DNA from 2 places in the Lysinibacillus sp. CNPSo 3705 genome. Region 1 is predicted to be linked to the other one. Evidence: riboswitches for the same ligand, from Rfam matches in the RefSeq annotation. Region 1 holds a riboswitch; the other holds the start of a gene.

The links. A riboswitch is a leader RNA that binds a small molecule or an ion and turns the genes downstream of it on or off. The one in region 1 is predicted to bind FMN.
Region 2: another riboswitch for FMN. It lies ahead of PVA17_RS04215 (ECF transporter S component); the one in region 1 lies ahead of ribE (riboflavin synthase).

The regions. Positions count from the first base shown of each region.
Region 1 covers NZ_JAQZSD010000006.1:80,288-96,069, reverse strand. The annotation lists gene PVA17_RS04030 (NCS1 family transporter) at 1-1,259, shown strand, start outside; gene PVA17_RS04025 (hypothetical protein) at 1,297-1,506, shown strand; gene PVA17_RS04020 (hypothetical protein) at 1,723-2,250, shown strand; gene PVA17_RS04015 (hypothetical protein) at 2,269-2,673, shown strand; gene PVA17_RS04010 (amino acid permease) at 3,110-4,474, shown strand; gene pgeF (peptidoglycan editing factor PgeF) at 4,558-5,322, opposite strand; gene PVA17_RS04000 (transmembrane-type terpene cyclase) at 5,489-6,112, shown strand; gene PVA17_RS03995 (VanW family protein) at 6,277-7,263, shown strand; gene PVA17_RS03990 (HAD hydrolase-like protein) at 7,679-8,296, opposite strand; gene PVA17_RS03985 (YibE/F family protein) at 8,606-9,382, opposite strand; gene PVA17_RS03980 (YibE/F family protein) at 9,382-10,506, opposite strand; FMN riboswitch at 10,753-10,878, shown strand; FMN riboswitch at 11,003-11,128, shown strand; gene ribE (riboflavin synthase) at 11,272-11,910, shown strand; partial or broken gene ribB (3,4-dihydroxy-2-butanone-4-phosphate synthase) at 12,005-12,598, shown strand; gene ribH (6,7-dimethyl-8-ribityllumazine synthase) at 12,650-13,117, shown strand; gene PVA17_RS03960 (spore germination protein) at 13,302-14,747, shown strand; gene PVA17_RS03955 (Spo0B domain-containing protein) at 15,661-15,782, shown strand, end outside.
Region 2 covers NZ_JAQZSD010000007.1:21,677-37,458, reverse strand. The annotation lists gene ccsB (c-type cytochrome biogenesis protein CcsB) at 1-40, shown strand, start outside; gene PVA17_RS04235 (response regulator transcription factor) at 495-1,211, shown strand; gene PVA17_RS04230 (ATP-binding protein) at 1,204-2,985, shown strand; gene sigX (RNA polymerase sigma factor SigX) at 3,063-3,596, shown strand; gene PVA17_RS04220 (RNA polymerase subunit sigma) at 3,593-4,897, shown strand; FMN riboswitch at 5,169-5,365, shown strand; gene PVA17_RS04215 (ECF transporter S component) at 5,587-6,171, shown strand; gene PVA17_RS04210 (SH3 domain-containing protein) at 7,123-8,646, shown strand; gene PVA17_RS04205 (sodium-dependent transporter) at 9,138-10,484, shown strand; gene glnA (type I glutamate--ammonia ligase) at 10,784-12,118, shown strand; gene PVA17_RS04195 (TolB-like translocation protein) at 12,227-13,318, opposite strand; gene PVA17_RS04190 (sporulation protein Cse60) at 14,168-14,344, shown strand; gene PVA17_RS04185 (hypothetical protein) at 14,366-14,578, shown strand; gene PVA17_RS04180 (NUDIX hydrolase) at 14,710-15,039, opposite strand; gene PVA17_RS04175 (AraC family transcriptional regulator) at 15,747-15,782, shown strand, end outside.

The DNA.
Region 1 (15,782 bases):
TGCGTGCACCGTTCGGTACATTTGGCACACATATTCCGTCACTTGTAAGGGGTGTAACGGCCGCCTGTTGGTTCGGTCTGAATACTTATTTTGGAGCATTAGCGATAAACGGCATTTTAAATTTACTTTTTAGTTTTGATAATTGGTTTGTCTGTTTCATTGTCTTTGCAGCACTTCAGTTATTTAATACATCACTAGGTATTAAATCTATTGAACGCTTTGCAGATTTAGCAGCACCAGTTATCATTTTAATTTCCTGCTGGATGTATTATACATTGGCAGATAATGCAGTAGCTCAAGGGAAAAATATTTGGACGTGGGTGGAAGCGCCAACAACAGGATTCTCAGCCTTCACGGCATTTATGGTAGTGATTATGGCGAATATGGGATTTTGGTCGACGCTAGCAGCCGATATGCCTTCACTGTCACGCTTCTTTAAAGCACCAAAAAATGAACGCAGCTGGTTCAAACGCAATAAAACACAGCTGGTCGGCTCATTAATCGTCATGCCGATTACAAATACTTTCATAGTGACAATTGGTGCTGTGTGCTATATGGCTGTTGCCTCTGCTGATCCGATCAATGCACTACAGCAAAGTGCAAGTGGCTTTATTTTAGGAATCTTATTGTTAATGATTGTATTAGCACAATGGTCGACTAACACCTCTGCAAATGTTATCCCGGCTGGAACAATTTTCTCGAATATCGGTGGGCCAAAAGTGCCGTTTTGGGTAGGGGTTGTTATTGCAGGAATCATTGGTATTCTAGCACAACCATGGAGTTTATTTAATGTGTTAGTCAATGCACTTTTAATTATCGGGGGAATTTTAACTGCGATTGTTGGTATTTTATTTGCCGATTATTATTTAATCCGTAAACGTCGTGTGCATGTAAAAGCACTTTATGACTTAGATGGTCAGTTTAAATATTTGAAGGGCTTTAACTTAGCTGGTTTAATCGCTTGGATTATCGGTGGTGCAGTGGCAAATATATTTTCCACTTATTCTTCATTAGTAGGGTTCTTTGTAGGGGCACTTGTATATTATGTATTAGCGAAGTATTGGTGGTTCAAAAAATACCCTCAAGCTGAGCTAGAGGATCCAAGTGATGCAAAATATTTAGGAATTACAGTCGGTCACAATTTGGATGAACTATTTGGACAGCAGCAAACGCCTGCTCCAACTGTCGTTCCAGAAGAGAATGATGTCGTTGAACAACCAGATCCGCTGCTAGAAATCAAAGGTCTGAATAAAAATTAACCACCCAAGATATTCACAAAAAAGGTGAGGTGATTGCATGTCAGAACATCAACAAAGCATAGAGGAAATAAAAAAAATAGATCAGTATTTAGATAGTGGCTATAAAATCAAATATGTTTATGAAAATCTAAGTGGAATGTTTGTAGAATTTGCCCGTCAAGAAGAGGTTATTCTGATGCAAATTCTAACAGCAGATGCCCGCAAATACTTCTCAGCAAAGCTCCAAGAACAGACGTTGTTACAATAACAAAAAAACTCTATTCCATTCACGCCTTTCATGATGGGATAGAGTTTTTTTACGTATGTTTTTACTCAAAGCTGGTTGGTTTATAGCTATAACCAGTTGAAATGTTTCTCACAGTGGTGGTTAGAACCGTCAAAATTATGAATAGAACAGCCAAGGCGACGGAAAGAGCCGCAGAAGTCGTTTAACGTCAAAATCGTGGATAGAACAGCCAAAATCGTGGATAGAACAGCGGAAGTCGTGGATAGAACCGTCAAAGTGATGGATAGAACGGCCAAGGTGACGGAAAGAACAGGCAAAGCGACGGATGGAAAAGCTGAAGCGACGGAAAGAACCGAAGTGACGGAAAGAACCGCCGAAGCGACGGATGGAAAAGCCAAGACGACGGAAAGACCTGTAGAAGTCGTAACCGTCAAAATCGTGGATAGAACAGCCAAAGTCGTGGATAGAACCGTCAAAGTAATGGATAGAGCGGCCAAGGTGACGGAAAGAGCCGCAGAAGTCGTAAACGTCAAAATCGTGGATAGAACAGCCGAAGTCGTGGATAGAACCGTCAAAGTGATGGATAGAACGGCCGAAGCGACCGAAAGAAGAGCCAAGGCGACGGAAAGAACAGGCAAAGCGGAAAGAACCGCCGAAGCGATGGATGGAAAAGCCAAAGTGACGGAAAGAACAGGCAAAGCGACGGATGGAAAAGCTGAAGCGACGGAAAGAACAGGCAAAGCGGAAAGAAGAGCTGAAGCGTAGGAAAGAACAGCCAAGGCGATGGAAAGAACAACCAAAGTGACGGAAAGAACAACCAAAGTGACGGAAAGAACAGGCAAAGTGACGGAGGAAAAGCCACGACGACGGAAAGAACAGGAAAAGCGGAAAGAACCGCCGAAGCGACGGAATGAACAGCCCAAGCGACGGAAAGAACAGGCAAAGTGGAAAGAAGAGCTGAAGCGACGGAAAGAACAGCTAAAGCGGAAGAACCGTCAAAGTAACGGATCGAAAAGTCAAGGCGACGGATATAAAAACAGCAAAATCGCTGATAAACCTCCGACAATCGCTGATAAAAACAGCAAAATCGCTGATAAACCTCCAACAATCGCTGATAAAAACAGCAAAATCGCTGATAAACTTCCGACAATCGCTGATAAAAAGCTTGTTAGCAGCGAAACTTTATAGTTTAGCGGCGTTCTTTGCTTGGTTGGCGGCGAAACTCAAAGTTTTAGCGGCGAATTCCAACATAAGCCGTAAAATTTAGGAAAACTAAAATCAGGGTTGAAAAACTTTGTATAGAATTTTACACAATATTAAGGGCTTGACTGATGGAAAGCCAAAACGACGGATGGAAAAGCCAAAACGACGGATGGAAAAGCCAAAACGACAGATAGAACAGGCAAAACAGAAAGAAGAGCTGAAGCGACGGAAAGACCCGCAGAAGAAGTCATCCGAAAGAACCGCCAAAGTCATGGATAGAACACCAAAATGCTTAAAATCCTTATTTTATTATTGCTATAATCGTGTTTTTCCTAAAAATACAATTGTGTTTTTCAATGGAATTGATTATTATTATAAGATAATTCATCGTAGAAAGAACTTTAGAAAGAGGCGTAATTTAGTGGCAAATAAAGAATTAAAAAGGGGATTAGATGCACGTCATATCCAAATGATTGCTCTTGGAGGCACTATTGGCGTGGGCTTGTTTATGGGGTCTGCAAGTGCCATTCAGTGGACAGGACCTTCTGTGCTCCTTGCATATGCTATAGCAGGTCTATTTATTTTTTTCATTATGCGAGCAATGGGAGAAATGCTTTATATGGAGCCGAGTACGGGTTCCTTTGCAACATTTGGCTATAAATATATACACCCATTAGCAGGTTATTTAACAGCGTGGAGTAACTGGTTTCAGTGGGTTATTGTTGGGATGTCAGAGATTATAGCAGTAGGCACGTATATGCAGTATTGGTATCCTGATTTACCAGCATGGATTCCAGGATTGATCGCCATGGTGATTTTAGGTGTGGCCAACTTTATATCTGTTAAAACTTTTGGAGAATTTGAGTTTTGGTTTGCTATGATTAAAATCGTAACGATTGTTTTAATGATTATTGCGGGCTTTGGTCTTATTTTCTTCGGGATTGGTAATGGAGGCGTGGCAATCGGATTATCGAATCTTTGGAATCATGGAGGTTTCTTTACTGGCGGCTGGACAGGTTTCTTCTTTGCGTTATCATTAGTAGTTGCAGCCTATCAAGGTGTTGAGCTCATTGGGATTACAGCAGGAGAAGCGAAAAATCCTCAAAAAACGATTACGAATGCGATTCAAAGTATTATTTGGCGTATTTTAATATTTTATATTGGTGCAATTTTTGTTATTGTAACGGTTTATCCTTGGGATGAATTAGGCACGATTGGTAGCCCGTTTGTTGCAACTTTTGCGAAGGTTGGAATTACCGCTGCGGCAGGTATTATTAATTTTGTGGTCATTACAGCAGCAATGTCAGGTTGTAATAGTGGAATTTATAGTGCTGGACGTATGCTATATACACTTGCCATGAATGGACAAGCACCTCAATTTTTTGCGAAGCTTTCTAAAAATGGTGTTCCGATATTTGGCACTGCAGGCGTGCTAATCGGATTGTTTATCGGCGTTATTCTCAGTTATATTGCACCAGGAAATTTATTTGTCTATGTATACAGTGCTAGTGTATTACCGGGGATGGTCCCGTGGTTTATTATTTTAATCAGTCAACTACGATTTAGAAAAATAAAAGGTGAACAACTTTCCAAACACCCATTCAAAATGCCATTTACACCATTTACAAACTATATAACGATTGCCTTTTTAATAATGGTGCTGATCGGTATGTGGATTAATGATGATACTAGAGTTTCACTTATTGTGGGCATTATTTTCTTAGGTCTTGTGATCATGAGCTATTATGTTTTTAGAATTGGAAAAGATCGTCCCGTTAATAAATAATGAAATGTAAAAAGGATGTATTTCTCTACTATGAGATACATCCTTTTTGCTTATTATCATTAATAGTGGATTGTCCCTTTTAACTACTGTTCTTTACGCATAATGAAGCTTAAATGTCTGCCAGTCTGTTTATCTTGACGGTAGGAAAAACCATCTGGGCTAAGGAATGTGCATGTTGTATCAATCAAAATCTGCTCAACTGGAATACCTGCAAGCTCACATTGTTTTTTTACAGTTTGCTGATTATCGATATGATATTTATTTGTTTGTGCATTGTAATACATAAAGTCCTCGGCATAGCCTAGGTTGTGGAATTTTTCATAAACATCTGCATCCACCTCAAATTTCTGCTGACTAAGTGCCATACCGATTTGGACGTGAAAATGTTGTGGATGACATTGCTCATGCTCTATCAAATGTTGGAAAAGCTTTGATGTGACTTCCTTGACGGTGCCTTGCCAGCCTGAATGCACTACGCCAATAAGGCCATTAACTTTATTATAAAAAATAACAGGTACGCAATCTGCTGTAAAACTACATAAAAGTAAATTCGGCTCTAATGTATAAAGTGCATCGGTATTACTAATGGCAGTGTCCATTTGCTCAGCGCCTCGTCCTTTATCAGAAATCGTGACTTTATGGAAATTAGCACTATGTGTTTGTTGCGTGCAAATAAAATTATTTAAGTCACAATTTAAAGTAGCTGCTAATTGTTTTCGGTTTTTTAGCACATCTGCTTCATTCACACATGTATGGAGCGCCATATTGTTATGTTCCGGCTCGATGTCATCCTTTAAGGTAGTGCCTGCAATAAATTGGTCGTTATCATAATAAATTTTAGTTTTCATATTATCACCTCGTCTTACTATATATGATTGGTTAATGAATGTATAGGCGCTTACTCTTTAGATTATTTGAGCCATAAGTATTTTCTACAATTCCTATGACATAAACAATAGATTTCTTCACATATAGTATCGAAGAATGATAATTAGAGGGAAGGAGTTTGTAGATATGACGCAAGAAAAATTCATATTGATCAGCCAATTTGGCATGTGGCTATTTTGGATTATTACATATATATTAATCATCAAACAAGGAATAAAGGATAAGAGATATGGCATGCCTATGGCTGCAATTTGTGCAAATATTTCATGGGAATTTATTTTTTCATTTATGTTTCCGTTAAATGATTTGATGAGGATCCTTACTTTCCTATGGTTTTTTTTGGATATCTTCATTCTGATGCAATTTTTACTTTATGGTTATAAGGAGTATAAAAAAGTTATTCCGAGAAAGGTATTTTATTCATCTTTTTTCATAACACTCGTAGTAAGCTTTTTCACGATTTTAGCGCTGATGCATGAATTCAAAGATACAGCAGGCATATATGCAGCATTTTTCCAAAATCTGATGATGTCAGGGCTTTTTATCGCCTTATTCATACAGAGGGGGAACTTAAGTGGACAATCAATGGGCATAGCTGTTTGTAAAATGATCGGTACTGTGTTTGCGGCAGTTTGCTTTTATTTGTATTTTAGAACGCCTTTGATTACTATTATTTCGCTTGCAATCTTTATTTATGATTGGATTTATATAGTATTGATCTTTAGGTTTAAAGTGAAATATGCAAAATGAAAAAATGATTCCGTGGCATCATCTATAAAAAAATAGCGCTCTACAATTCAACTTTGTAGAGTGTTTTCATTTTATAAACAAATAAAAATGATGAAATGAAACACACTATCAGCAATACACGAATAAGATGTCTCTGTAGTATATCGATAGGGTAGGTGTTTTATTTGAAAAAGAAGTGGATAACCACATTATCCATTATTTGTACAGTTGGGCTAATTGGCTGTCAGGGGAAAAATGTAGATGAGAAAAAACAACAACAACAAATTCAAGCGTCAGAGCAAAAAGCGGATGATGTAAAAAAGCCTGTTACCTTACAACAAGCAGAGCCCGTCGTGGTTGAAATCGAAGACCCTTCAACAAAAGCTATCATCCAAACAATTGCACCGAAGGAAATGGACTACGAACGAGATCGACAATCGTATACAGAACAAATTAAGCAATTAGCAAAAGATTTGGCGCGAGGAAACGAAAAAACAACCGGCTATGATAAGCGGATGATACTCGATAAGCTTGATGATCAAGGAAAAGTAATTAAAGGTAGTCCTTTAATTGTTTTAAAAGAACGTGACTTAGTAGAGAGAATATTAGAAGCATCAGCAACTGGTGGTAAAGTGGAGTTGCCCTTATCTGTTACAGAAAGCGGCTATAATTTTGAAGACATTCCGTATTTAGAAGACGTAGCTGTTGGGTCCTATACAACTTATTTTAATACTCATGATGCAGGAAGAAATAAAAATATTGAACTTTCTGCGAAGGCGATTAATAATGTTATCGTTGGAAGTGGTGATTATTTCTCCTTTAATACAGTTGTTGGACCTAGGGATGAAGTTAATGGTTATCAGCCTGCACCAGAGATCATCAACAAAAAGGTTGTGATGGGCATTGGGGGAGGCATCTGTCAAACGTCCTCAACCTTATTTAACGCGGTTGATCAAATACCGGTGAAATTTGTAGAACGTCACCACCATTCATTGGATGTCGGGTATGTTCCAAAAGGAAGAGATGCTACAGTTTCCTATGGTGGTTTAGATTTTAGATTTCAAAATACAACTAACGTACCATTTTTAATTAAAGCTAGCTATAGTAAAAATTCTCTTACAATTGAGATCAGAACAGCAAAAAAATATGTAGCCAACTTGAAAAAGCCATAGTTTTTTTCATAGACACTTACAATGTGTCTTTTTTTTGTTAGAACTGCAGAAAAGAAATATCGCTGACACTTTTCATACATAAGTATTTAGTGTTGTCGCTTCGCTTTCGTATTATCCATTAAATTAGAGTGAAGATTTGGCGACTCCTTGTGGATTAGAGAAAGAGGAACGAAGGCTACGACCAACAGTTCCTATGATAACGCTTTGTGATCAACTTCGGTGCCGCTGCCGCTTCGCTTTCGCGCAAAAAACGGAGACCTTTGAGCGAGCATTGCAAGTAAAGCGGCTCCTTGGACGTCCCTAGGAAAGTGCCCAGTCCACACGGTAATTACCCCCTCACTTTGCCGAAAGTCCATACTTTTTTTCAACTACAATAGGATCATAGCCATTTTTTAATCGCTATGATCCTATTCGTTTAGATAATATTTAAAATCTCTTGAGGTGTAGCTACTTTGTACTCGGGATCTTCTTGGCATACAACTTCAATAGCGTCATATCCCCAACCAACCCAAATAATAGGTACGCCCACTTTTTTGCAGGCTACAATATCTCTTTGCTCATCACCGATGTATAAAACTTCAGAAGGGGTAATGCCTGAATCCTTTAAAAATTTTTTTATTACTTTATCTTTTCCGAAAATACGGTTTGAACAGAGAACATTTGATACACAATGAATGCCGTTCATTTTTAGAAATTCTAAAATATTCTCTTGTGAATTAGAGGAAATAATAAGGATTTTATAGCCTCTTTTATCAATTTCCAAAAGGACATCTTTAATGCCATCATAAAGATGAACATCATTTAATGACTGACGATACAAGCGATAAAACTGTGGTAAAATCATGGGCAATTTATACATTGGGAAGTCGAATAATTTACTGCGCTCCGCTATAGATAATTTTTTTAATGATTCGATTTCCTTTAACTCTATTCCTTTAAATTTATATTTTTGTGCAATCGTATTCCAAGCTGATGTAAACACTGCTGTAGAATCTGCCAGTGTTCCATCAAAATCAAAGATAATATATTTCATTACAAATTTTCTCCTTTATAATCTAGTTGTAAAGACGTTTTTTCTTGAAAATGTTACTGCCTATTCAAAAAATAATGACATGATTATACAGGATATGAAACAGCGTATTGTAAATTACCCTTGATGAATAATTTTTTTACTAAAGGGTAAATGTTTTTTTTGATGAAAGGGAGTAAGGTATCTTCTTTGGTAAATATTGTACCGAAAAATGCGTTGAAATCAATAACGAAATCATCTTTATTATGTAGTTGAATGGACAAAAATGTACCTGTCATCCGTTGGTATTGAGCAGGGTGACAGGTACAACTATTATGAAGCATCTTGTGTTGTATCTCGTTTTTTTGTTAAATAATAGGCATTTACCGAGGAAGTAATAGGAATGATAAGTGCGATGCCAATGCCTGCGCAAAATATCATAATAAGTTCAGTGGTAAATACTTTAGAATTAATGATTTCGCCAATTGAATAAGATAAATCTTTAAACCATATGAACAAGCTTAAATAACCACCAAAGAAGGCGAAAAATAATGTATTTGTATCTGTACCTAAAATGTCCCTTCCAATGCTTAAACCTGATGTAAATAATTTTTTTCTGCTAATGAAAGGATTATGATGAAGAATCTCATGCATGGAAGTAGCAATGGAAATAGCAACATCCAAAATTGCCCCAATCGTACTCATAATAATAACGGAAGCGCCAATTTGCACAAAATTGACGCCAATATAAAGGGAAAATATGCTAATTTCCTCAGAGGATTCTTCCCCGAATCCACGAATCATTGATTTCTCCGTTACAAAAACAATGAATAGTAATAAAATTACAATCGTAATCATTGTAGAAATGAATGCAGTTACCGTTTTACTGCTCATTTCATTAATAAAAAATAAGCTAATCCAGCTAATGACGGTACAGGCAATGAGCGTTAATAAAATCGGGCTATTTTTCTGACTGGTCATTAAAAAGATAGTTATAAAGAGCACTCCAAAGTTTAAAAATAAAGATAGAAAAGAACGTACACCTTTTTTCCCACCAATAACAATCATTAATATGAATAAAATGGCCGTTAACCATACTAATACATTCATTATTTTGCCCTCTTTCGATTAATGAAAAAAATAGAAGTGTATAAACTGATCGGAATCGTTAAGACAACACCGATTCCCCCTGCTAGGGCTCTCGCTAATTCTAATGAAAGGTTCATGGAAAGTGTTTGCCCCAATGGATAAGAGTTTTTCAAATATAAAATCAACATAGGGATTGAGCCACAAATATAAACAAAAAACAAAATACTTGTAATCGTTCCCATAATGTCTTTCCCGATATCAATTCCTGAGGTTTTCAGTGCTTGGTCAGATAGATCTTGGTTTTGCTCAAATAAAGCGAACATTGAAGAAGCCATTGTGATGGAGACATCCATTACAGCTCCTAGTGCTCCAATAAATAACCCAGCCATAAAAATTACTCGATATGGGCGCGTTAAAAATTGCATCTCTTCATATCGAATTCCGTTCTCGTTTGTGATCCACAAAACTAAAGCGCTAATCAATAACGAAATAAATGTTCCAATAAGTGTTGCAACAATCCCCGCATATGTTTTCTCGTTCAAGCCGTTAATGAGAATTAAAGAAATGACTGTAAATAAAAGAACACATGCCCCGCTAATAACTATCAAATTTATATTGGAATGTATATATAAATCTAAAGCGTAGGATAAGACAAGAGAATTTACAACTAAACTGATGATAGAAAATAACCCTTGTCTTTTCCCAACAATCAGCAAAGCAACGATAAAAATCCACGCCACTATCAAGACAAACTGATCACGTTTTACGTCTAAAATTGTCCCAGTTAAATCTCCATTTTCGTTTGTATTTGCTTTTATAGAAACAAATAATTTATGTCCAACATGGTACTCTTGATCAAAGGCTCCAGATGCTGAATACTCATTGGTAAAATGAATAAGCTTACCTTTTTTTTCACCATTTTTTAATACAGCTGTAATTTGCTGAGTATATAAATGATCATCATTTTCATACATATCCGTTACAAGATTTGATTCTTTTAATTCTGTTTTTATAACTTCTGCAATTGGACGGTCATAAAATCCTTCATTGTGATAAACGAAAAAAACAGAAGCGATAAAGCAAATTGCGATAAAAGTATAAAATATGACTTTGTTAAACGATTTTTTTTTCAAGATGGTTTGCAATAAAAAAACCTCCAATGTGAGAAGGGAATCTAATCATATTCGTTGCGTTCATTGTTAATGTTAAGCAGATAAAAAAATGCCATTATAAAGTAACGTGCTAAATGACTAGAGGTTCCTTCATTTAAGAAAAAAACCAACGTTAGTACAAATTTATGAAAGCGAAATTAGGTAGAGAAAAAAATTTCTATTAAGAATTATCTGGATAATAAAATAAAATAGTGTTATCGTTAGAAATAGCTAAATAAAAATATCCTTCAGGGTAGGGTGAAATTCCCAATCGGCGGTGATGAAGAAATTCAAAGTCCGTGAGCGCAAGCTGATTTGGTGCAAATCCAAAACCGACAGTTATAGTCTGGATGGGAGAAGGGTAAAAGTATGAGCTTTTTAAATTCGCTTGAGTTTATAAGGTTTCTTTGAGTATGCTTTTATGTTAACTACTTCCCATTTTATAGCGGGAAGTAGTTTTTGTTTTATTTAGCTAAAAAATTGAATAGCAGTAGTTCTTCGGGGTAGGGTGAAATTCCCAATCGGCGGTGATGAAAAAATTCAAAGTCCGTGAGCGCAAGCTGATTTGGTGCGAATCCAAAACCGACAGTGACAGTCTGGATGGGAGAAGAACGATGAGATGACAGCCTATGGAAAAAATATTATATCCATAAGGTTTATTTGTTGACGTCTTATGTAGATAAACTCCCAAACCCCTTTCATGTAAGGGGTTTTTTGTTTGAACGGAAATTTATTAAATGATTGAAAGCAGGTGAAAAAATGTTTACAGGAATTGTTGAGGATATTGGTACCGTAAAAACCATGCAAAGTGATCGGCAAAGTATGAAAATTACCGTAATTTCAAAGCAAATGGTAGAGGATGTAAAGCTCGGAGACAGTATAGCGGTCAATGGTGTTTGTTTAACAGTGATACATTTTAATGAACAAGAGCTAACGATGGATGTAATGCCTGAAACAGTGAGCGCAACAAATTTACAGCAGCTCGTAGTTGGAGATCCGGTAAATTTAGAGCGCGCTATGTCGGCTAATGGACGTTTCGGTGGTCATTTTGTATCCGGACATGTAGACGGGATAGGGAAAATAGTGCGCAAGCGACCATTAGCAAATGCAGTCTATATTGATGTTGAACTATCGAAGGAGTTAACGAGCTACTGTATACCAAAGGGCTCCATTACAATCGACGGAACGAGTTTAACCCTCTTCCATGTCGAGAAAAACGGTATCACAGTATCACTGATACCTCACACATACAAGGAAACTATTTTAGGTATGAAAAAAATTGGTGATCTCGTCAATGTTGAAACCGATTTAGTTGGAAAATACATTTTGCATCAACTTAAGCGTGGACAGGAAGCACCAACCATTTCAAGAGACTTCTTAGCAAAAAACGGGTTTTAACTTCTAGTAGAGTCCAAATATCTGCAAGATTTTAGACGCAATTATGCCGAGGCATAATGGATCTAATACATTTTACGAGCTGGAGGTGGCGATATTGCTACATTCAATTGAAGAAGCATTAGAGGATTTAAAACAAGGGAAGATGATTATTGTAGTAGATGACGAGGACCGAGAAAACGAAGGGGACTTACTCGCACTTGCGGAATTTATGACCCCAGAAACGATTAATTTTATGGCGACTTATGGAAGAGGTCTTATTTGTACGCCGATTTCACAGGAGCTTGCACAAAAATTAGCATTAAAGCCTATGGTTAGTATTAATACAGATAATCATCAAACGGCATTTACCGTTAGTATTGATCATGTAGACACAACGACTGGAATTAGTGCCTTTGAACGGGCAATGACTATACAAAAAATGCTAGAACCACAAGCGAAAGCTACGGATTTTCGTAGACCCGGTCATGTATTCCCGTTAGTTGCAAAGGAAAATGGTGTATTAGAGCGTAGAGGGCATACAGAAGCTACAATTGATTTGGCCAAGCTTTGTCATAGTATTCCTGCGGGCATTATTTGTGAAATTATGGGGGACAATGGCAAAATGCTTCGCTTTAATGACCTTGTTAAATATGCAGCGCTACATCATTTAAAAATGATCTCCATAGAAGCATTGGCCACTTATCGTCGTCAACAAATAATGGAAGAAAATAAAATGTCTATATAAAAGGAGAAAAGAACAATGGTTAAAACATTTGAAGCACAATTGATTGGTACGGATTTAAAAATAGCAGTAGTAGTTGGTCGTTTCAACGAATTTATTACAAGCAAATTATTAGACGGTGCATTAGATGGTTTAAAGCGACATGGTGTGGATGAGAATTCTATCGATGTCGCATGGGTTCCTGGTGCATTTGAAGTTCCGTTCATTGCAAAACAGTTAGCCGAAACAAAGAAATATGATGCAATAATTGGATTAGGTACAGTAATCCGTGGCTCAACAACACATTATGATTATGTATGTAATGAATCAGCAAAAGGAATTGCTAATGTATCACTAACTACAAATGTACCTGTTATTTTTGGCATTGTTACTACAGAAAGTATTGAACAAGCGATTGAGCGTGCAGGGACTAAATCAGGAAATAAAGGCTATGATGCAGCGATGTCTGCTATTGAAATGGCGAATTTAAAGAAGATGATTGGATAAGTTTTTCTAATAATAGTATGAAAAATTCGTAGGTGAATTATTCTGAAAAAGCATTATGAACTTTAAAGTTTTCTTGCATATTTTTTTAGACCATGGGGAAAATAGCCGTAAGTGTATTTGTGTTATTACTCATAAATGTACTAATTAGGAGCTGACTCAGTAGGAGATGAGGGATATTTCTTCAATGCAACAAGAATTAAATTTGAAATCTTTGAAGTCACTATTTCAACGCTCTGCTGATGTAATATTCCAAGAATATTTATTTCAGCAACATAAAGTACATTTGATAAAATGTGAAGGAATGATGGATGAGCGGTTACTGCAGACTGTTATTGTACAACGAGTACAATCATTATTTGCTGGAAAATCGGAGGAATTGTTAGAGGAACATATACAAAATAATTTACACATTCCTCATCTTCAGAGAATAACAAGTAAAGATGATGCGATAACTAGAGTCTATAAAGGGCATGTTTTACTATATTTTGAAAATCTGAATTTGTTGTATTCGAGTTATATCGCAAAAAAACCAAATCGGGAGCCTAAAGAAACAACTCTTGAATTAGTTGTCAGAGGTCCGAGAGATGATTTTATTGAGGATGTTTTTATTAATATTGCTTTAATACGAAAACGGTTACCTACCAATTCATTAAGTGTTGAAACATATGAACTTGGTAAACGCTCCAAAACAACCGTAGCTGTACTTTATTTTGAAGATGTCGTCAATCAAAAGGTGCTTGAGAAATTGAAATTACAGCTACTGCAAATTGATACGGATATTGTATTTAGTGGGGATTTATTGATGGAAAGAATTGAACAAAGCACTAAAATTATACCAAGACATGATTATACTGGACGTCCTGATTATGCTGTGCAAGCATTAAGTAGAGGGCGCATTATTATCATAGTTGATGGTGTATCATACGCCGTTATTACACCTACAAATTCAATGTTACTCTTTAAATCCGGTGAGGATAATGAGTATCCGATTATTATAAGTTCTATGGAGCGTATACTACGAATAATAGCTATTTTAATAAGTGTACTTTTACCAGGTTTTTGGATTGCACTTACAACCTACCATCAAGAGCAATTGCCATTCATTCTGTTGGCAACAGTTGTTGAGTCAAGAACGGGTCTCCCATTTCCAACTATTCTTGAAACATTAATGATGCTTTTTATGTTTGAATTATTTCGAGAAGCAAATATACATTTACCCAATGTTATTAGTGGTTCCATAAGTGTTGTTGGGGGGTTGATTATTGGGGATGCAGCCATTAAATCGGGTGTTACGAGCCCCTCCATGATTGTAGTTATCGCTACTTCCAGTATTGCAGCCTATACACTTATCAATCAGTCTATCGTAACAGCAATGAGCATTCTCAGGATTATCATCATTTTAGCATCTGCCTTTTTTGGGTTATTTGGATTTTTCATTTCGGTGTTCTTCATACTTCTTTATACTGCGAATATACGAGTATTAGGTGTTCCATTCTTAAATATGGGTGCAGATTTAGATTGGCAGGAGATAAAAAAATCTTTATTTCGCTTATCTCCAGCAGGTTATCGTACGCGACCTAAATTTTTAAATGTACAGGATAAGACAAGGACATCGAGTAGGAAAAAATAAATATTTAAAATGTAGAGATCGGGCTTTTATAGGCCTGATCTTTTTATATCTTATTTCACTTGACCTTTTATTAACTTGAAGCTTTACGATGAATTTAAAAAGTCAATTACATTAGGGTAAGAAAAAAGTATCCAAATGGCAAAACGATTTCATGCCCTTAGTCTTTTGCAAGAAAAGGAAGACTTGGCCGTTGGATTAGCTTCAAACGCTGAATTCCGTCATTGATATGTATAGTTGCTATAATATTACCTTTCCAGAAATGTGCTGTAAGACGGAAATTAAATTAGAAACTTTGATTTTCGTTCAACATTATATATTGGAAGAGAACTTCCACATGGTTATTGTTACAATTCAAGCAACGAGTATGAAGGAGAAAAATATTCAAGGGTCCGTCAATCTTAGGAGAGGACGCTGAACCGATTACAATTTCCTTTAAAGATTATTTGGATGAAGCTCTAACGCTTCCTAAAAGGTTAAAAGGTTGAATTGATCTAAACAACAAAGATGGAATGGAATAAGTAATATATAATAAGAAAGGGGGCATGATAAAAGTTTGTTTGGCTTTTTAGTTTACTTTCTAGGGAAGGATTATTAAACTAATGGTTGCAACTAGAAGGGTGTTTCGCTCGAAGAATAAAAATTGTTTTAGAATTTTATCAGTCCTGAACAAGACTTCTCCAACATTAATACGGGAAGGAGATAGCCCAAAAGTAAGGGGCAAATAAAGTGGGTTGGTAATAGTCAAAACTTGCTTGGGATGATAAGATAAGAACGAATAGTGTTATTTAGAGAGGCGAAAAATCTGGAATCTTATACATAACAAAAAGCCGATTCCGGACGTCATTATGCGAAGGCCAAGCCCAACTAAATTAAGGCATTATTCATGTCTATAGATGAGGAAGTACCAGTTTGTATGAAAACACGAAAAATAAAACTAATTTTACTACTATCAATTATCTTATTAATATTGTTTACAAGTTTAAACATCTTTACATCCTACATAAAAATGAAAAAGACAGTTGAAGAGTCAATAGC
Region 2 (15,782 bases), on a different contig from region 1:
CTTGATTCTTGCAGGTTTACACTCATACGCTTCGGCTTAAACCAATTAACTTCTTTCAGCAAAAGTCTTTTGTATCGAAAGTGAGAGACAGGTACAGAAGTCTCCTACCTTTATAGGTGGTAGATAAAGGTGAATTTAAGTGGTACAAAAAACCTGCTGAAATAGAGGAACTTAGGCTAAAAACTTCACATTCAGTGAAAACGCCTGAGTGACCAACCTCGTGTCGGCCCAAAGCCTCCGGCGGATGTCACGGAATCATCGCATCCGGCTAACTGACATGCAGCCAGCAGGCCTAAGCGTAAAACCGATTCCGGATGCAATTATGCCGAGATATAATTGATTTTGAGCACATATGAGATTTTTTACGTCGCTAGTATTGGAAAGAAGAGGCCTTCTTGCTGTGGCAAGAAGGCTTTCTTTTCTTTTCTTTTCAATATGTGCTGTACCATGTACAATAGAAGGTAGAGAAAGATTAGAAGAGAGGGATCGTGAAAGTGTCAGAAAATATTTCAGTATTAGTAGTAGATGACGAGGATCGTATTCGACGCTTATTAAAAATGTATTTAGAGCGAGAAGGGTACCTTGTTGACGAGGCAGAAAATGGTGAACAAGCGATCGAAAAATCTTTGGAAAAAGAGTATCATTGTATTTTATTAGATATTATGATGCCTGAAAAAGACGGACTTGAAGTTTGTGCGGAAATCCGTGAACGAGCAGCAACACCAATTATTTTATTAACTGCAAAAGGCGAGGAAGCGAATCGTGTACAAGGCTTTGAGCTAGGAGCAGATGATTATATTGTAAAACCATTTAGTCCTCGTGAGGTTGTGTTACGTGTGAAGGCTATATTACGTCGTTCACAAGCATTCTCACCTTCGACAAATGCTTCTTCTTCAAAAGATTTAGTTGTGTTCCAACATTTAATGATCGATCATGATGCTCACCGTGTAACAGCAGAAGGTATAGAAGTAAATTTAACGCCTAAAGAGTATGAATTGCTTTATTTCCTAGCTAAATCACCAGACAAAGTATTTGACCGTGAACAATTACTAAAAGAAGTTTGGCATTATGATTTCTTTGGCGACTTACGTACAGTTGACACACATGTAAAACGTTTACGCGAAAAGCTCAACCGTGTATCTGAAAACGCTGCAAAAATGATTGTTACTGTATGGGGCGTTGGTTACAAATTTGAGGTTGTCAATGAATAGAATATGGAATAGTGTTGTCGGGAAGCTATGGGTAACCATATTGCTTCTCGTTTCATTTGTATTGTTTGTTTTCACGGTTTTAATGCTTGAGTTTCTTCAGAATTACCATATGCAACAAGCAGAAAGCTCCTTGCGTCAAACTGCAGCAACAGTTGCAAGTATAGTAGATGATAATGAAACAGCAGAGTCGACTTCGGAATTATTAAAAGATATTTTACCTGAAAGTACAAATGCGCTTATTGCTATTAACCATGATAGAGTTTCTTTCGCTATGCAGGAAGGTGTCAATAAAAAAGAAATACAGGATATGATTTTAGCCAATAAATCGTTTCAAGAAGTTTTTCAATCAGATAAACCGATTATTAAGGAAATGATGATGCCATCTTCCACGGACGAAGAAAAATTGGAATCGTATGTTGTGCTCGGTTTCCCGCTAAATGTGGAAAATGCTGTACACGGAGCTGTCTTTATTTATCAAAGTCCGGATGCGCTGCATAAAACATCGAAAGAGACGACGAAAATTGTCTTTCTATCAGCTTTCATAGCCTTTGTGTTGACGACATTTTTTGCGTTTTTCCTTTCATCACGTATTACGTCACCATTACGTAAAATGCGTGAGCTGGCGTTTGAAATTTCTAAAGGGAATTTTGAAGCGAAAATGCCGACTACACAAAATGATGAAATTGGCCAGCTTGCAGTTGCCTTTAATCAAATGGGCCGTCAATTGAAACACAATTTAGAAGTGATCAACCAAGAAAATGAACAGCTTTCCAATATATTAACATCGATGACAGACGCAGTTATTACCTTTAATCGTGATCGTACAATATTATTAAGTAATCCACCAGCGGACCGTTTAATGCAAAAGTGGTTTGTCAATAAGGGGTCACAAAGTGCGAAGCCAATTCCGCCTGAGCTTTATCATATGCTCGATCATGTACTGATGTTTGAGGATAAGCTTGAAGAAGAAATAGAAATGGATGGCAGTTACTATACGTTTACGATTAGCCCACTTTATAGTGAGGAATCGATACGTGGAGCGGTTGCGGTTATTCGTGATATGACGGAGCAGCATCGTTTAGAAAAACTGCGTTCAGACTTTATTGCCAATGTGTCTCATGAGCTACGGACGCCAATTTCAATGCTCCAAGGTTATTCAGAGGCTTTAATGGATGATGATTTTATACAGGATCAAGAAGAACGTAATGAGATTACAAAAATTATTTATGATGAATCGAAACGTATGGGACGTCTCGTAACAGATTTATTAGATCTTGCGCGTATGGAATCGGGGCATATGACGCTGTACAAGGATGAGCTTCCAATTAATTCGACATTTGAACGTATTACTCAAAAATTTGCACAGGTTGCAAAAGAGAAAAATGTTCGCCTAATATTTGACAGTGAATTTAATGACGAAGCTTCGATTAGTATAGATGAGGATCGAATTGAACAAGTATTAACGAATTTAGTGGATAATGCTCTCCGTCATACTGATGAAGGGTCAGTAACAGTGAAGGTTGAGCAGGAGCCAACCTTTGCCAAAATATCTGTCCAGGATACAGGGCATGGTATTCCTCAAGAGGACTTACCATATGTCTTTGAACGTTTCTATAAAGCAGACAAGGCGCGTACACGTTCTAAAGGCGGAACTGGCCTAGGTTTAGCTATTGCTAGAAATATTGTCAAGGCACATTCGGGCAATATTATGGTAGATAGTGTGCTAAAAGAGGGGACTACCTTCACCTTTTATTTACCTTTTGATTCATATTAATAAAGAGTGGTATTAATTGGATGTAACTTCTGTGGACATTTAGACGACAAATATAAAGAGAACGGGGGTGGAGTGCTTTGAATGACTCCGTGTTCCATCGATTATACGATGCATATCATCAAGATGTGTTCCAGTTTCTTATTTATTTAGTAAAAAACCGTACACTTGCTGAGGATTTAGCGCATGAGGTTTATGTTCGCGTTTTGCGCTCATATGATCAGTTCGCAGGAAATAGTAGCGAAAAGACTTGGCTTTTTGCTATTGCTAAAAATGTCGCTATTGATCATTTTAGAAAGCAGGCTGTACGCCAAAAACATTCACTTGATTTTTTTGATTGGGAAACGGAACAGCTACATTCAACCACACCATCACCGGAAGACGTGCTGCAGGCCAGTGATGAATTTATGCAGGTACAATCAGCACTTGAACACTGTACTGGTGACCAAAAAATGGTCATTATTATGCGCTACTTTCAAGATTTATCGATTGCAGAAACTGCACAAATACTAGATTGGACAGAAGCGAAGGTAAAAACCACTCAGCATCGTGCTATTAAATTTTTAAGACAACAGCTACAACAGGTTAGAGAACAGGAGGCGAAATGGCAATGACACATAACCAATTTGATGATGACCAACTTGAGCATCTATTAAATAATGCCCCTAAGCTTTCTGACCGCCGTTCAAAAGAAGAAATATTAAATCGATTATTGACAGATGCTCGCTTGCAGGATAATGCTCATCTTCAAGGAGCTATACAACAACCAATAGATGATGAAATAACAGCACAAGAGCAACAACACGGTAATCCTCCACAACAAGAAAGTACAGAGACAGCAACAAAGAAGAAAGTTCATAAATGGCCAATTTTTATGAGTGTTGCAGCAGTTTTCGCTTTAACAGTATTTACAGGCTCGACGTTGCTAAATCATAATGATACAAAAATAGACCAGGCTAATGCGCCTGAAACCTCTCAATATTCAATATCGCCAGACGATCATGTAGCGAAAAGCTCTATCAACCATGATAAGATGATGGAATCCAACAACATCGTAGCAGAACATTCAAGGATCATGTCTCTACGATCATCTGTTTATGCGGAAGATTTAACAGATGCAGTTGTATTTCATATTGGTTTGGCCAATCGTGATAAGAAAAGCGTGCCGATGACGTATATCATTCCAAATGAACGAGTAGCTACTGATTTTCCGAAGAAAAAGCCTACAACATTACAAATGTATGAAAAGTATGCGCCGCAAATTGATGAAAAAGCAAATGGTTTTACTAACTATCATCCATATAAAGGAGAATTGAAGGAGAAGGGCGATAAACTCGTTCATGTTTTGCCGAAGAAAAATGATTATGATGTTGCTTCAGCAGATACGAAAGAATATTTAGATACTTTACAGGATACATTCTCAGATTCAGAGTATAAAGATGTTGAGTTTGAAAATTCTGATGGTACAGCCTACAAATTTTCTAAGGATGAAGAGCCAAGTAAGTCTATGACCTTAACAAGCGCAAATCATTTTAATTATTATTTATATAAAGATGAAAATGGAGCTGAATATTTATCACCCGATACTCGTAAAACTTTTTCCACTGTTACAGAAGCGCTTACCGTTATGCGAAATAAAAATGATGATGTATACGTTCCAGTTGTACCGGAAAATATAACATACAGTGTGAAAGAAGTAGCAGAAGGTGTTATTGTTACATTTGATGAGCCGCTTGATTTAACGACCATGGATACTGTTCGTGCAACTCAAATGATAGAAGCTATGATGCTTACTGCTGCAAGTTTTGAACAACAAATACGTCTAGACAATGTTGTACAGGAAAGCTGGGAAGGATTTGATTTAAAAAACTTCTTGCCAAAGCCTGTAGGAGCCAATAAACGATATATGCCATAAACAGCCTAACAACAAAAATAGAATTAAAGAAATTTTTTGGAGCATTCTCGCCACTATATGTGCGTGAATGCTCTTATTATTGCAGCGAAAGCAAAGCATCCTGCATCCTGTACAGAAATGTCTCTCACCTCAATAGGTGGTGAGATGGATATGGACTTAAGCTCTTTTCATGCGCTTAAAGCATACAAGTTTAATCGGAATTTTTTAAGCAAAGCTATTTACTTTTCTCTAATAATTCATTATAGTAAGGCTATGAAACAAAAAAATAATGATTCATCTTCGGGGCAGGGTGAAAATCCCGACCGGCGGTAATAGAGTTGTAAATCGCTAATGTTTCCTTTAAGACATATTAGCTCGCATATTTACGAAAGGCTCTTCAGCCCGCGACCTGTGCAAATATTTTTTTGCATGGCTGACTTGGTGCGATTCCAAGGCCGACAGTTAAAGTCTGGATGGGAGAAGATGGAGGTACGATCGTCATTCATTGTTATGAATTTAACTATGTACGAGCGTTTTTTCGATGTGATTTCACACAGCGTATGCTCAGAAAATAGTTAATTAATGGCGTTTTTTAATCTTGCCTATTCTCCCTTATGCTCTTTGCATAAGGGTTTTTTCATGATGATGATCGATTAGGTCGTAACCTTTCTTCTTGCGAGATTGAATCAGCAAAGAGGAGAGAGTTTTCAATGAAGAAAAATGTTAAACTTCAATCGTATATTACGATTGGCATGCTGAGCAGTATTTCGTTTTTATTAATGCTTTTTAATTTCCCGATTCCGCCGTTTCCAGCGTTTTTGGAAGTGGACTTCAGTGATATGCCAGCATTATTAGCGGCGATTACTATGGGACCTGTAGCCGGTATTTTAGTAGAATTATTTAAAAATGTGTTGGACTGGGTTTTCTCAGGCACGCCAACGGGAGTACCGGTAGGACATATCGCGAACTTTGCAACAGGTATTTTATTTATTCTACCAGTGAGCTTTGTATTTAATCGCTCCAAAACAGTTAAAGGCCTTGTCGGAGGTTTAGCTGCTGGAACAATTGTAATGGCAGTAGGAATGAGCATTCTTAACTATGTTGTATTTTTACCTATGTACACTTACTTTTTAGGTATGGAGCCTGTTGTAGGTGATTCACTATATAAAATGATCGTAGCTGGTATTTTGCCATTTAACATTGTGAAAGGTATTTTAATTACTATTCTCATGGCATTACTATTCACAACAATGCGTAAATGGATTCATCATCAGCGTTCTATGTATATGAGTTAATTTCTAGAATAAAGTTTGATTTAGGATAGTGTTCAAGTAATGACACCTCATTGGACTGTTAAAGTCTAGGAGGTGTTTTTTGTTGCTTAAATTTGCAATTGCAGATTTTTTAGATGAGAAAGAGTTACAGAATTTAAGCAATATACACTGACCTAACAAGATGGTATTAAGGTAACACAATTACTAGATATTGACGAATCTCAATCGAAGGAATTTCTTAAAAGATATTGTGGGCGATATACATGTAAGAAACCACTTCTACAATACAATCGAGAGGGAGAAGAAGGTCTAATTTTTCTCAACGGATGATACATTACCTATAAGTGTATTTGAATTTGCTCGTTGTGTATCTGAAATATCGTAGGCAAGATGTTTGGTTATGCTCCTGCAACTGTATTCAACAATGAGATAATTGACGTTGTTTGTGAAATGAGAGAAGAATTCGTGCATTGATTCAGAATTTAGAACTAGCAGGTTTGATTGAGGTTGATAGAATGTTTCGAAGAAAGATGGTTCTTTTGCTAAGAGCAATACCTATAACATCATACATAAGGGGAGGCAATTCCTCCCTCTTTTTATATACCACTAAAGTACGAAGGTGACATTTTGGTATGTTGCTTTTAGATTCCAAAAGTAACTCAATTGTTTCAACTTTGAGTCAGCTTACAACAACAATCGTAGAAAGCTTACAGAGCGTGATAGATTTTGCTTGGGCTTGTTTCAATGGACTTTAGGAAGCTTACTTATTTCACAAAAAAGTAAAAATCCAACAATCGCTATTTACACCGAATTAAAATTAAACAATATATGTTTGAGATATCATTTATCACTTGAAAATGTTAAATAAAGGGAATGTTGACTATTACCCCTATCTCAAATATTGGGTTTATGATAATATATATCTGAATCTTTTATCTTTAAAAAATATGAAAGGAAGTGTAATAATCACATATGAAAAAGATATTGAAACCTTTGATTAGTGTGATTGCCATTGGTACCCTCTCTCTATCTATAAACATAGATAAAAATGTATTAGCTAATAATATTGCAAATACATGTAAGTATGATTCGGCATCGAATGTAAACCCTGATTATTCCACAATGAACTGTTTGTTAACCGAAACAGCACTGAGTTATGATGTTCCACCTGAAATTGTGAAGGCAATAGCGGAAGGTGAAAGTGGAAATTGGCGTCATTTCGATAGTAAAGGTGAAGCGATTGTGACAGCAGATAATGGAATTGGCATTATGCAAATTACAAATCAAGCTGGCTACGATCAAGATAGACTAAAAAGCGATATTGTCTATAATATTCAAGCTGGTGTAAAGACTCTAGATGATATGTTTAAGCGGAAGGATTTGCCTAGCATCAACGGTGGGGAAAGAGATGTATTGGAACATTGGTACTTCGCTATCATGGCTTATAACGGTACTAAACCAGTAAATAGTCCAATTGTCCAAGCAACTAATGAAAGAAATGCAAATGCCTATCAAGAAAGAATTCTCCGAATTATTGAGAAATTGGAATTAATAGACTTAACAGAGCTGCCTTTTAAACGCGAACATTTTCAATATGATTCTAACAGCAGGGAAAATATTAAATTTTCAGCGATGAACTATAAATTTGATGTACCATTAACAAAATCAAAGTATTTTTTTAAAACAAATCAGAAAGTTAGTGCAACAACAACTAATGTAACATTAAGGACAAGACCTACTAAGGATAGTCCTGCTATGGGTACTTTACGTGAAGGCGAAATTGTTACCATTACGGGTCCTTTTGAATATGAAGAAGTATCAACGAAGAAAAACCATTTTGTTTGGTATCCTGTGAAAAGAAATGACGGGACAAAGGGGTATGTAGCATCAAGTTATTTAAACTACTCAGCTTCAACACCAACACCAACGCCAACACCTCCAGTAACACCGCCAACAACGGGAAACGTTGATGTATCAAAGTTTGCTGATTACAATGCAAACCAATACTGGGCTGAGGATTTTAAGTGGGCAGTCAACATCGGTATCATTAGTGGATACCTAAACGTGAAAAACCCATCAACAGGCAAGTACGAAAACTTACTTAAACCGTACACTAACTTAACGGAAAACCAAATGTTAACTATCCTATTCCGTTACTTCAAACCATCAGAACTAGCTTCAACGAAAGCTAATACTACATGGTATGGTGACAAAAACTACCAACTGGCTACAAAATACTCTCTACCAGTTCTAGGTGCAAACACAGCATCCAAACAAGCCATTGCAGGTAAGGATATCACACGGGGTAACTTCGCTCGTATCTTAGCTTCAATGCATTATGGTAAGACTTTATCTCAGTCAGAAGCTATTAAATTCCTTCGTGATAATGGTTTAACAACTACTAAAACAAATGAAGAGTTTAAACCAAATGATTCTCTAACAAGAGCGCACGCAGTGGCATTCTTCCACCGTTACGAGCAAATATTCAATAACTAAATTCTGCTTACAAGTGAAAAGGTGACTATAAAAGTCATCTTTTCTTTTTTATGTTTAATAAATCCTTTCTTGACACTCCTCGAACCTTTCATAACTTAATTCATTGACACAGATTGCTTGATGGGAGCTACAACGTCTTTTGTTAAGTTACTGGAGTGATTGAGAAAGTATAACAAAAGGACTTGTGTGTAATTTTACGCACAAGCCCACAGATTGATGTGTGATTTCATTCATTGTTTATCCTCAGAGGTTCTTCTATCCCCCAGCCTACAAACGCACCCATTACACGATATCGCATGATAGAAACTATGTAATCATATACAGATACATAGGTTGGTAATACTAGTATCAGAATTTCGAGGTTTTTTATGTAGAATGGTAGAGGTGTTGGATAATATTACGCAAAAGTAACATATAGAATTAATCTAGTCGAGTGTATTATTTTATTGTAGAATAAGGAAGAGTTGAGTAAGTTAGAGGAGTTTGAAGAGATGAGTGGAAAAAAGAGTCAATGGTCTAGTAAACTAGGCTTTATTTTAGCATCGGCTGGAGCTGCAATCGGACTGGGGGCAATTTGGAAGCTTCCATATGTTACTGGACAAAGTGGCGGGGGAGCGTTTTTCCTGATTTTTGTTCTATTTACATTGTTGATTGGTTTACCGATGTTATTATCAGAATATATTTTAGGTCGTGGTACACAGTCTGAGGCTGTAACTGCCTATAAAAAAATTGCACCTACGAAAACAGGTTGGGCTTGGGTTGGGCGCATGGGTGTGCTCGGCTGTTTTTTATTATTAAGTTTTTACAGTGTTGTAGGGGGTTGGATCTTTATATACAGTGGCCTTGGTGTGACTGGGGCTGTTATTGATTCTTCCGTTGATCCTAGTGAACTATTTGCAAAGATTGTAGGAACACCTTGGATTACATTACTAGGTTTAGGGCTGTTTACGCTAGTAAATGTAATAGTTATTTCACTTGGTGTGCAAAATGGTATAGAAAAAGCCAATAAGTGGATGATGCCTTTATTATTCCTTATGTTTATTGTGCTTGTTATGAGGGCTTTAACATTAGATGGAGCAATGGAGGGGGTTAAATTCTTCTTATGGCCTGACTTTTCCAATATCACTGGAAAGGCTATATTAGAAGCGTTAGGACAATCCTTCTTTGGCTTAGCGGTAGGGTTTTCTTGTCTTGTGACGTACAGCTCCTATTTAAAGAAAGATGTGAGCTTACCTAATTCCGCAGGCTCCGTTGTTCTTCTCACTGTGCTTGTATCGTTTTTAGCAGGATTAGCGATTTTCCCTGTTGTATTTGCTTTTGATTTAGAACCAGCATCTGGACCCGGCTTACTGTTTATGGTTCTGCCAACAGCATTTAGTCAAATGCCATTTGGTGAAATATTTTTAGCGATGTTTTTATTATTATTTTTATTCGCAACGTTAACTTCTTCATTCAGTTTGTATGAAATTATCGTAGCGGCATTTATGGAGAAGGGACGTATGTCTCGTTCTGCATTGACGATGCTGCTAGGTGTAGTAGTCTTTATTGCGGCGATTCCTGCAGCGCTTTCATCAAGTACATTAGCTGATGTATCAATTTTTGGAAAAACGATTTTTGATGCAACTGACTTCTTAGTTTCTAATTTAATGCTTCCGTTAGGTAACTTATTGATTGCTATCTTTATTGCGTATGTAGTTGATAAAGAATTTGTGAAGAAGGAATTATTAATAGGAAGTCAAATGGGGCAGGGGTTCTATTCAACGTATCGATTACTGATGTTAATAGTAGTACCTTTTGTGATTATCGTTGTGTTTGTCAATATGCTTTTACAATATTAAAGTGAGTAGGTTGCATTCCGTTTGAAGGGATGCAACCTATTTTAATATCGTTTAGTGACCCGAAAGCGAGCGATAGGTACAGAAGTGGTGGGGATGTATACGCATACTGCAGGGCGTCTCCTGCTTTTGGATAGAATCTGTCAAAGGGGCTCTATTTATCTGAAAAAAAGATACATATATTCGATAAAATGCATGTAATAAAACCTTACATTAATATTGTGTTTTTCATCCTTTTAATGTATTTTAAAAACAGTTATAAAAGAATTGTGTTAATTAAAATTACATTGGAGTGGTGAAGAATGAAACGTTATACAAAAGAAGATATTAAATGCCGCGTCAAGGAAGAAAATGTGAAATTTATTCGCCTACAATTTACTGATATTTTGGGAACAATAAAAAACGTTGAAGTACCAGTTAGCCAATTAGAAAAAGCATTAGATAATAAAATTATGTTCGATGGTTCATCAATTGAAGGCTTTGTACGCATTGAGGAATCAGATATGTACTTGAGCCCTGACCGTGATACTTTTGTAGTTTTTCCTTGGACGGCTGAAAAAGGTAAGGTGGCTCGTTTTATTTGTGATATTGTTAGACCAGATGGTACACCATTTGAAGGTGATCCACGCTCCAATTTGAAGAGAGTTTTAAAGGAGATGGAGGAATTAGGTTTTAGCTCATTTAATTTAGGGCCAGAGCCAGAATTTTTCTTATTTAAGGTAGATGAAAAGGGGCATCCAACACTTGAGTTAAATGATAGTGGCGGGTACTTCGACTTAGCCCCGACTGACTTAGGGGAGAACTGTCGGCGTGATATCGTATTAGAGTTAGAAGAAATGGGCTTTGAAATTGAAGCATCGCACCATGAGGTTGCACCTGGTCAACATGAAATTGACTTTAAATATGCAAGTGCAATCGAAGCATGTGACAATATTCAAACGTTTAAACTTGTTGTAAAAACGATAGCTGCACAGCATGGACTGCATGCAACCTTTATGCCAAAGCCACTATTCGGTGTTAACGGTTCTGGCATGCATTTCAACTTATCATTATTTGAAGGGGATAAAAATGCGTTTTATGATGAACGTGCACAATTGCAATTAAGCCAAACTGCGCGTAGCTTTATGGCAGGGATACTAAAACATGTACACGGCTTTACAGCTATAACAAACCCACTTGTAAATTCCTATAAACGATTAGTGCCGGGCTATGAGGCTCCTTGCTATGTAGCATGGTCTGCACAAAACCGATCACCACTTATACGAATTCCGGCTTCACGAGGGCTATCAACACGTATCGAGCTGCGTTCTGTCGATCCAGCAGCGAATCCTTATTTAGCAATGGCTGTTATTTTAGCATCTGGGCTCGATGGTATTCGCAAAGATCTTACACCACCAGATGCTGTAGATCGCAATATTTATAAAATGTCACGAGCAGAACGTGAATTGAATAATATCGACAGCCTCCCATCGTCATTGGAATATGCACTCCTTGAACTAGAAATGGATCATACCGTACGTAAAGCACTCGGAGATCATATCTTTGAAAAATTCACGGCTGCTAAAGAAATAGAATGGAATAAATACCGTACGCGTGTTCATAATTGGGAGCGGGAAGAATATTTGAAAATGTATTAAAGGGAAGTGTTGGGGCTTTGGGGCTCCGACACTTTTTTGGAAAATACGAAGACTTGTGTATCAAAGAAGAAGGCTATCCCAATTTTTCATTGATTGGGATAGCCATTTTTAGTTATGGAGTTCACTTTGGATTATTAATTTGTATTTTTCATTTGGGAGTTCTTGGTCGTAGATATAAATACCATTTTCAGCTGAAAATCTTAAAAAATAATGTGTTTTTAACAAACCATCCTCAACTAACTGATGATCCTTTATCTTAAATTTTTTATAGAATCCATTATTATTGAAATATAAAAATACATTATTATTAAAATCAGTGTTAAGTTCACTTACCGAATCAATATCCGACACAACTTCTTGCGAATGATTGGTCTCAGCATCATAAAAAATTAGCTTACCATCACCAGTTGAAGGTTCAGATGGGTCGCTAAATGTTAGATAAACCCATTGTTGATCATTCAGAAGTCTTGCCCAACCAATAAATTCGTATGAACTCTTAAATTCTTTTATTTCTTTACTTTTCAGATCATACAAATAGATATATCCAAAATGATCTTTTTTATCAGTAAATAATAATTTTCCATCCTTTGCAGATAAAGATGTAAAGCTATTTAAATGAAATATACTTGTTGTTTCGTCTGTTTTGAGATTTTTAAGCATAACTTCCGCTTTTTCATTTTTTCTGTCCATTTTCATCCAAGCCGCATAGTCCCCAATTAGGACAGGGAAATCATTAAAAACATTTTCTTCATTTTCTTTCGTCAATGGGTGAATTTCTTGCGTGTTTAAATTCATAAAATATGGATTTAGCTGCCACCCGCTTTCATCGGCATCTACCCACAATAACCAATTATCATTTAATTCAACCCCTTGAACTGATGGCATTTTGAATTTAGTGTTGAATATAGTTTTGTATTTTTGAGTCTTGCGATTATATTGAACAATTTTATTATCAAGTGAAGGACTCTCTTGATCTACACTCATATAAATATAGTTATCATTCCCCCTATATGAGGTGATATCAGTAAAAGGTACGTCTACTGTTTTATTAAAATCTTTATCGATTATTTGATAATAATTTGAACTTTGAGGTTTCAATAAAGATCTATTTGACAGTACACCATTATATACGGCTTTAAAAACAATGAATAGGAATATTGCTGCACATGATAGTATTATTGTTCTCTCTATTATTTTCAAAGTTGAATCCCTCCATTTGAACTACGAAAGGGTTTCCCAATCATATTTCAACTTAATGGTTCATAAATTCCGCTATATGGATAAATATTTTACATAATCTCCGAATTGAGATAAATAATTTTTAAATTGGTACTCACTTCATTCAAATCACCATATATTTTTTGGTCTGCTAAATAAAAAGCATCCGATAAGTACTTCATTTTAACCTCTATTCACTCATTACTGTCTTCTAACTGTAAATGGTCACTAATCGAAATAACATCTGATAATTTGTTGGTTGAAATAAATAGCAGTCCGAGTAATATCTTAGAAGCAAGGTCGTCATTAGTTAAGCCTCCATTGAATAATTTTAATTTCGAACAGACATCAATGGGCTTTTCCTGTGAAGAACATGATCAGCCCATTTAATTACATCCGGAACAGTATAAAAACCTATCATAATCCCTAACCTATATACTTCCGCAGTTACTTTTATATTCATACTAAAACGCCTTCTTTAGAGAACCAGCTAAACATTAAATTTAGACAGACGAAAAATTTCAAAAATCTGTCATTTAAAACACAAAAGTTGTAAGCAAGAACTAATATTTTGTTTTGTACTGTCGTTACTACAATATCGACAAATAATAACCAAGTAAGATAAATGGTTATAACACCTCTAAAACGAAATCTAGGGATTCATCTTAATGCTCTAATCATCTCATGGTTATAATGGAATTTAAAGTATGTATTACCGAATATTCCATATATTAATCTACCTACTCCTTTTACGTTCCCGACTACTACCGAAAATAGTTTGTGACAAATACTTCCTTTTAATCTATGATTAGAAGAAAAGGGTGAAACTGTATGACGCAAGCAACTCAAGTAGTGACGATCCAAAATAATGATATTGTACAATTTGAACATGATATTAATAATGCTCTATTTGATTTAAGCGAGTATTTAATAGTTGATATTAAATACAATACGTTATATATAGGGGAACATACAGTTATACATTCAGCTTTAATTATTTATAAATGAGATCCAGAGGGGGGAAATAACTTGTCAAAAATATATTGGGTATCAATTGCTACAAGAACAGGTGATGAATCTGGAATGGGGAAGAATGTTATTGAAAAAATATTTGCGAAGAAATCTAAACTCAAGCATTTTTTAGAACAAGAAGGCTATTGTAAGGCAGCGAAAAATCAATATATTAAAATTGATGATGAATTGATATATGAAGCGGCCGTTGAAAAAGTAAAAATGAAATAATCATAATATAAGAGTTATCCGCAGGTGAAAGGGAAATACCCGCGGTTGTAGATATGCGAGAGGGAATGCCAAGTAATAAGATTCCGATAGGGTCTTCCTACCACCATCTATCCTCAGTCATGATAATTCTATTATTGAAACAAAGATAATAGAAATTGTCTATCTTCAGGGAAGGTTAATGTTAAATCTAGTAATTCATCTTTTGATTTCCATGCTATTTCATAAATCAATTCGTCGGGATCATGTAGCATCATTTGTCCACCCTTAACGATTGTTTCGAAATAGCGAACTTCTACTACATCATTATTTTTATGTAACACTTCTCTAACGATGTCTACTATAAATCCGGTTTCTTCATACACTTCGCGGATACAACATGTCTCAAAATTTTCAGTAACTTCTTTGCCGCCTGATGGTACTGCCCATGTTTTTTCTTCTTCTTTAGTTCCTTGCAAAACCATTAATAATTCATTGTCTTTATTTAAGCAAATTCCTGCAGCCCCTTGCCATTTAACCAATAGTAATACCTCCAATCTAACTTTTTATTAATATCTTAACCTATAATATCTAAAAATGGGTATTGTATTTGTTAATTATTTACATATAGGTCGATTTCCGTCGTTTCGATGATTCCATCCATCGCTCTGACGATTTTTAGCGGCGGAATAACAGGATTTAGCGGCGTTCTTCCCTTGGTTAGCGGCGCAACTGACACATTTAGCAGCGAAATCAAACACATAAGCTGGACAATTTGACAAAACTAAAGTTAGGATCGCAAAACTCTTTATAGAATTTTACACAATATTAAGGACTTTCTTTGCGTCACTTCGACGAGTTCTTCCTTCGGCTTGGAGTTTCTTACTGAGTGGAGATTGGGCGACTCCTTGGGCTCAGATTTCAGCGGCACAATGGACGCCCCCCAGAAAGCTTTGCTCTGTGCGAAAGCGCAGTGTAACGAAGCGACAGCAACAAATGTTTTAATCTGTGCGAAAGCGCAGTGTAACGAAGCGGCAGCATCAACGAAGCGCCCAGTGGAAACAGAAATCAACCACACGTTATGGTGATAAGAAAATATTAAAGCTTTCATTTTTACCTGTCCAAAGTTAGCATAAAAAGACAGGAATAACTAATTTTGATGTTTTAAGCTATAACCAAGGAGTGAGAGCAATTGAGTTGGATTGAGTCGATTCAAAAAGCAATAAAT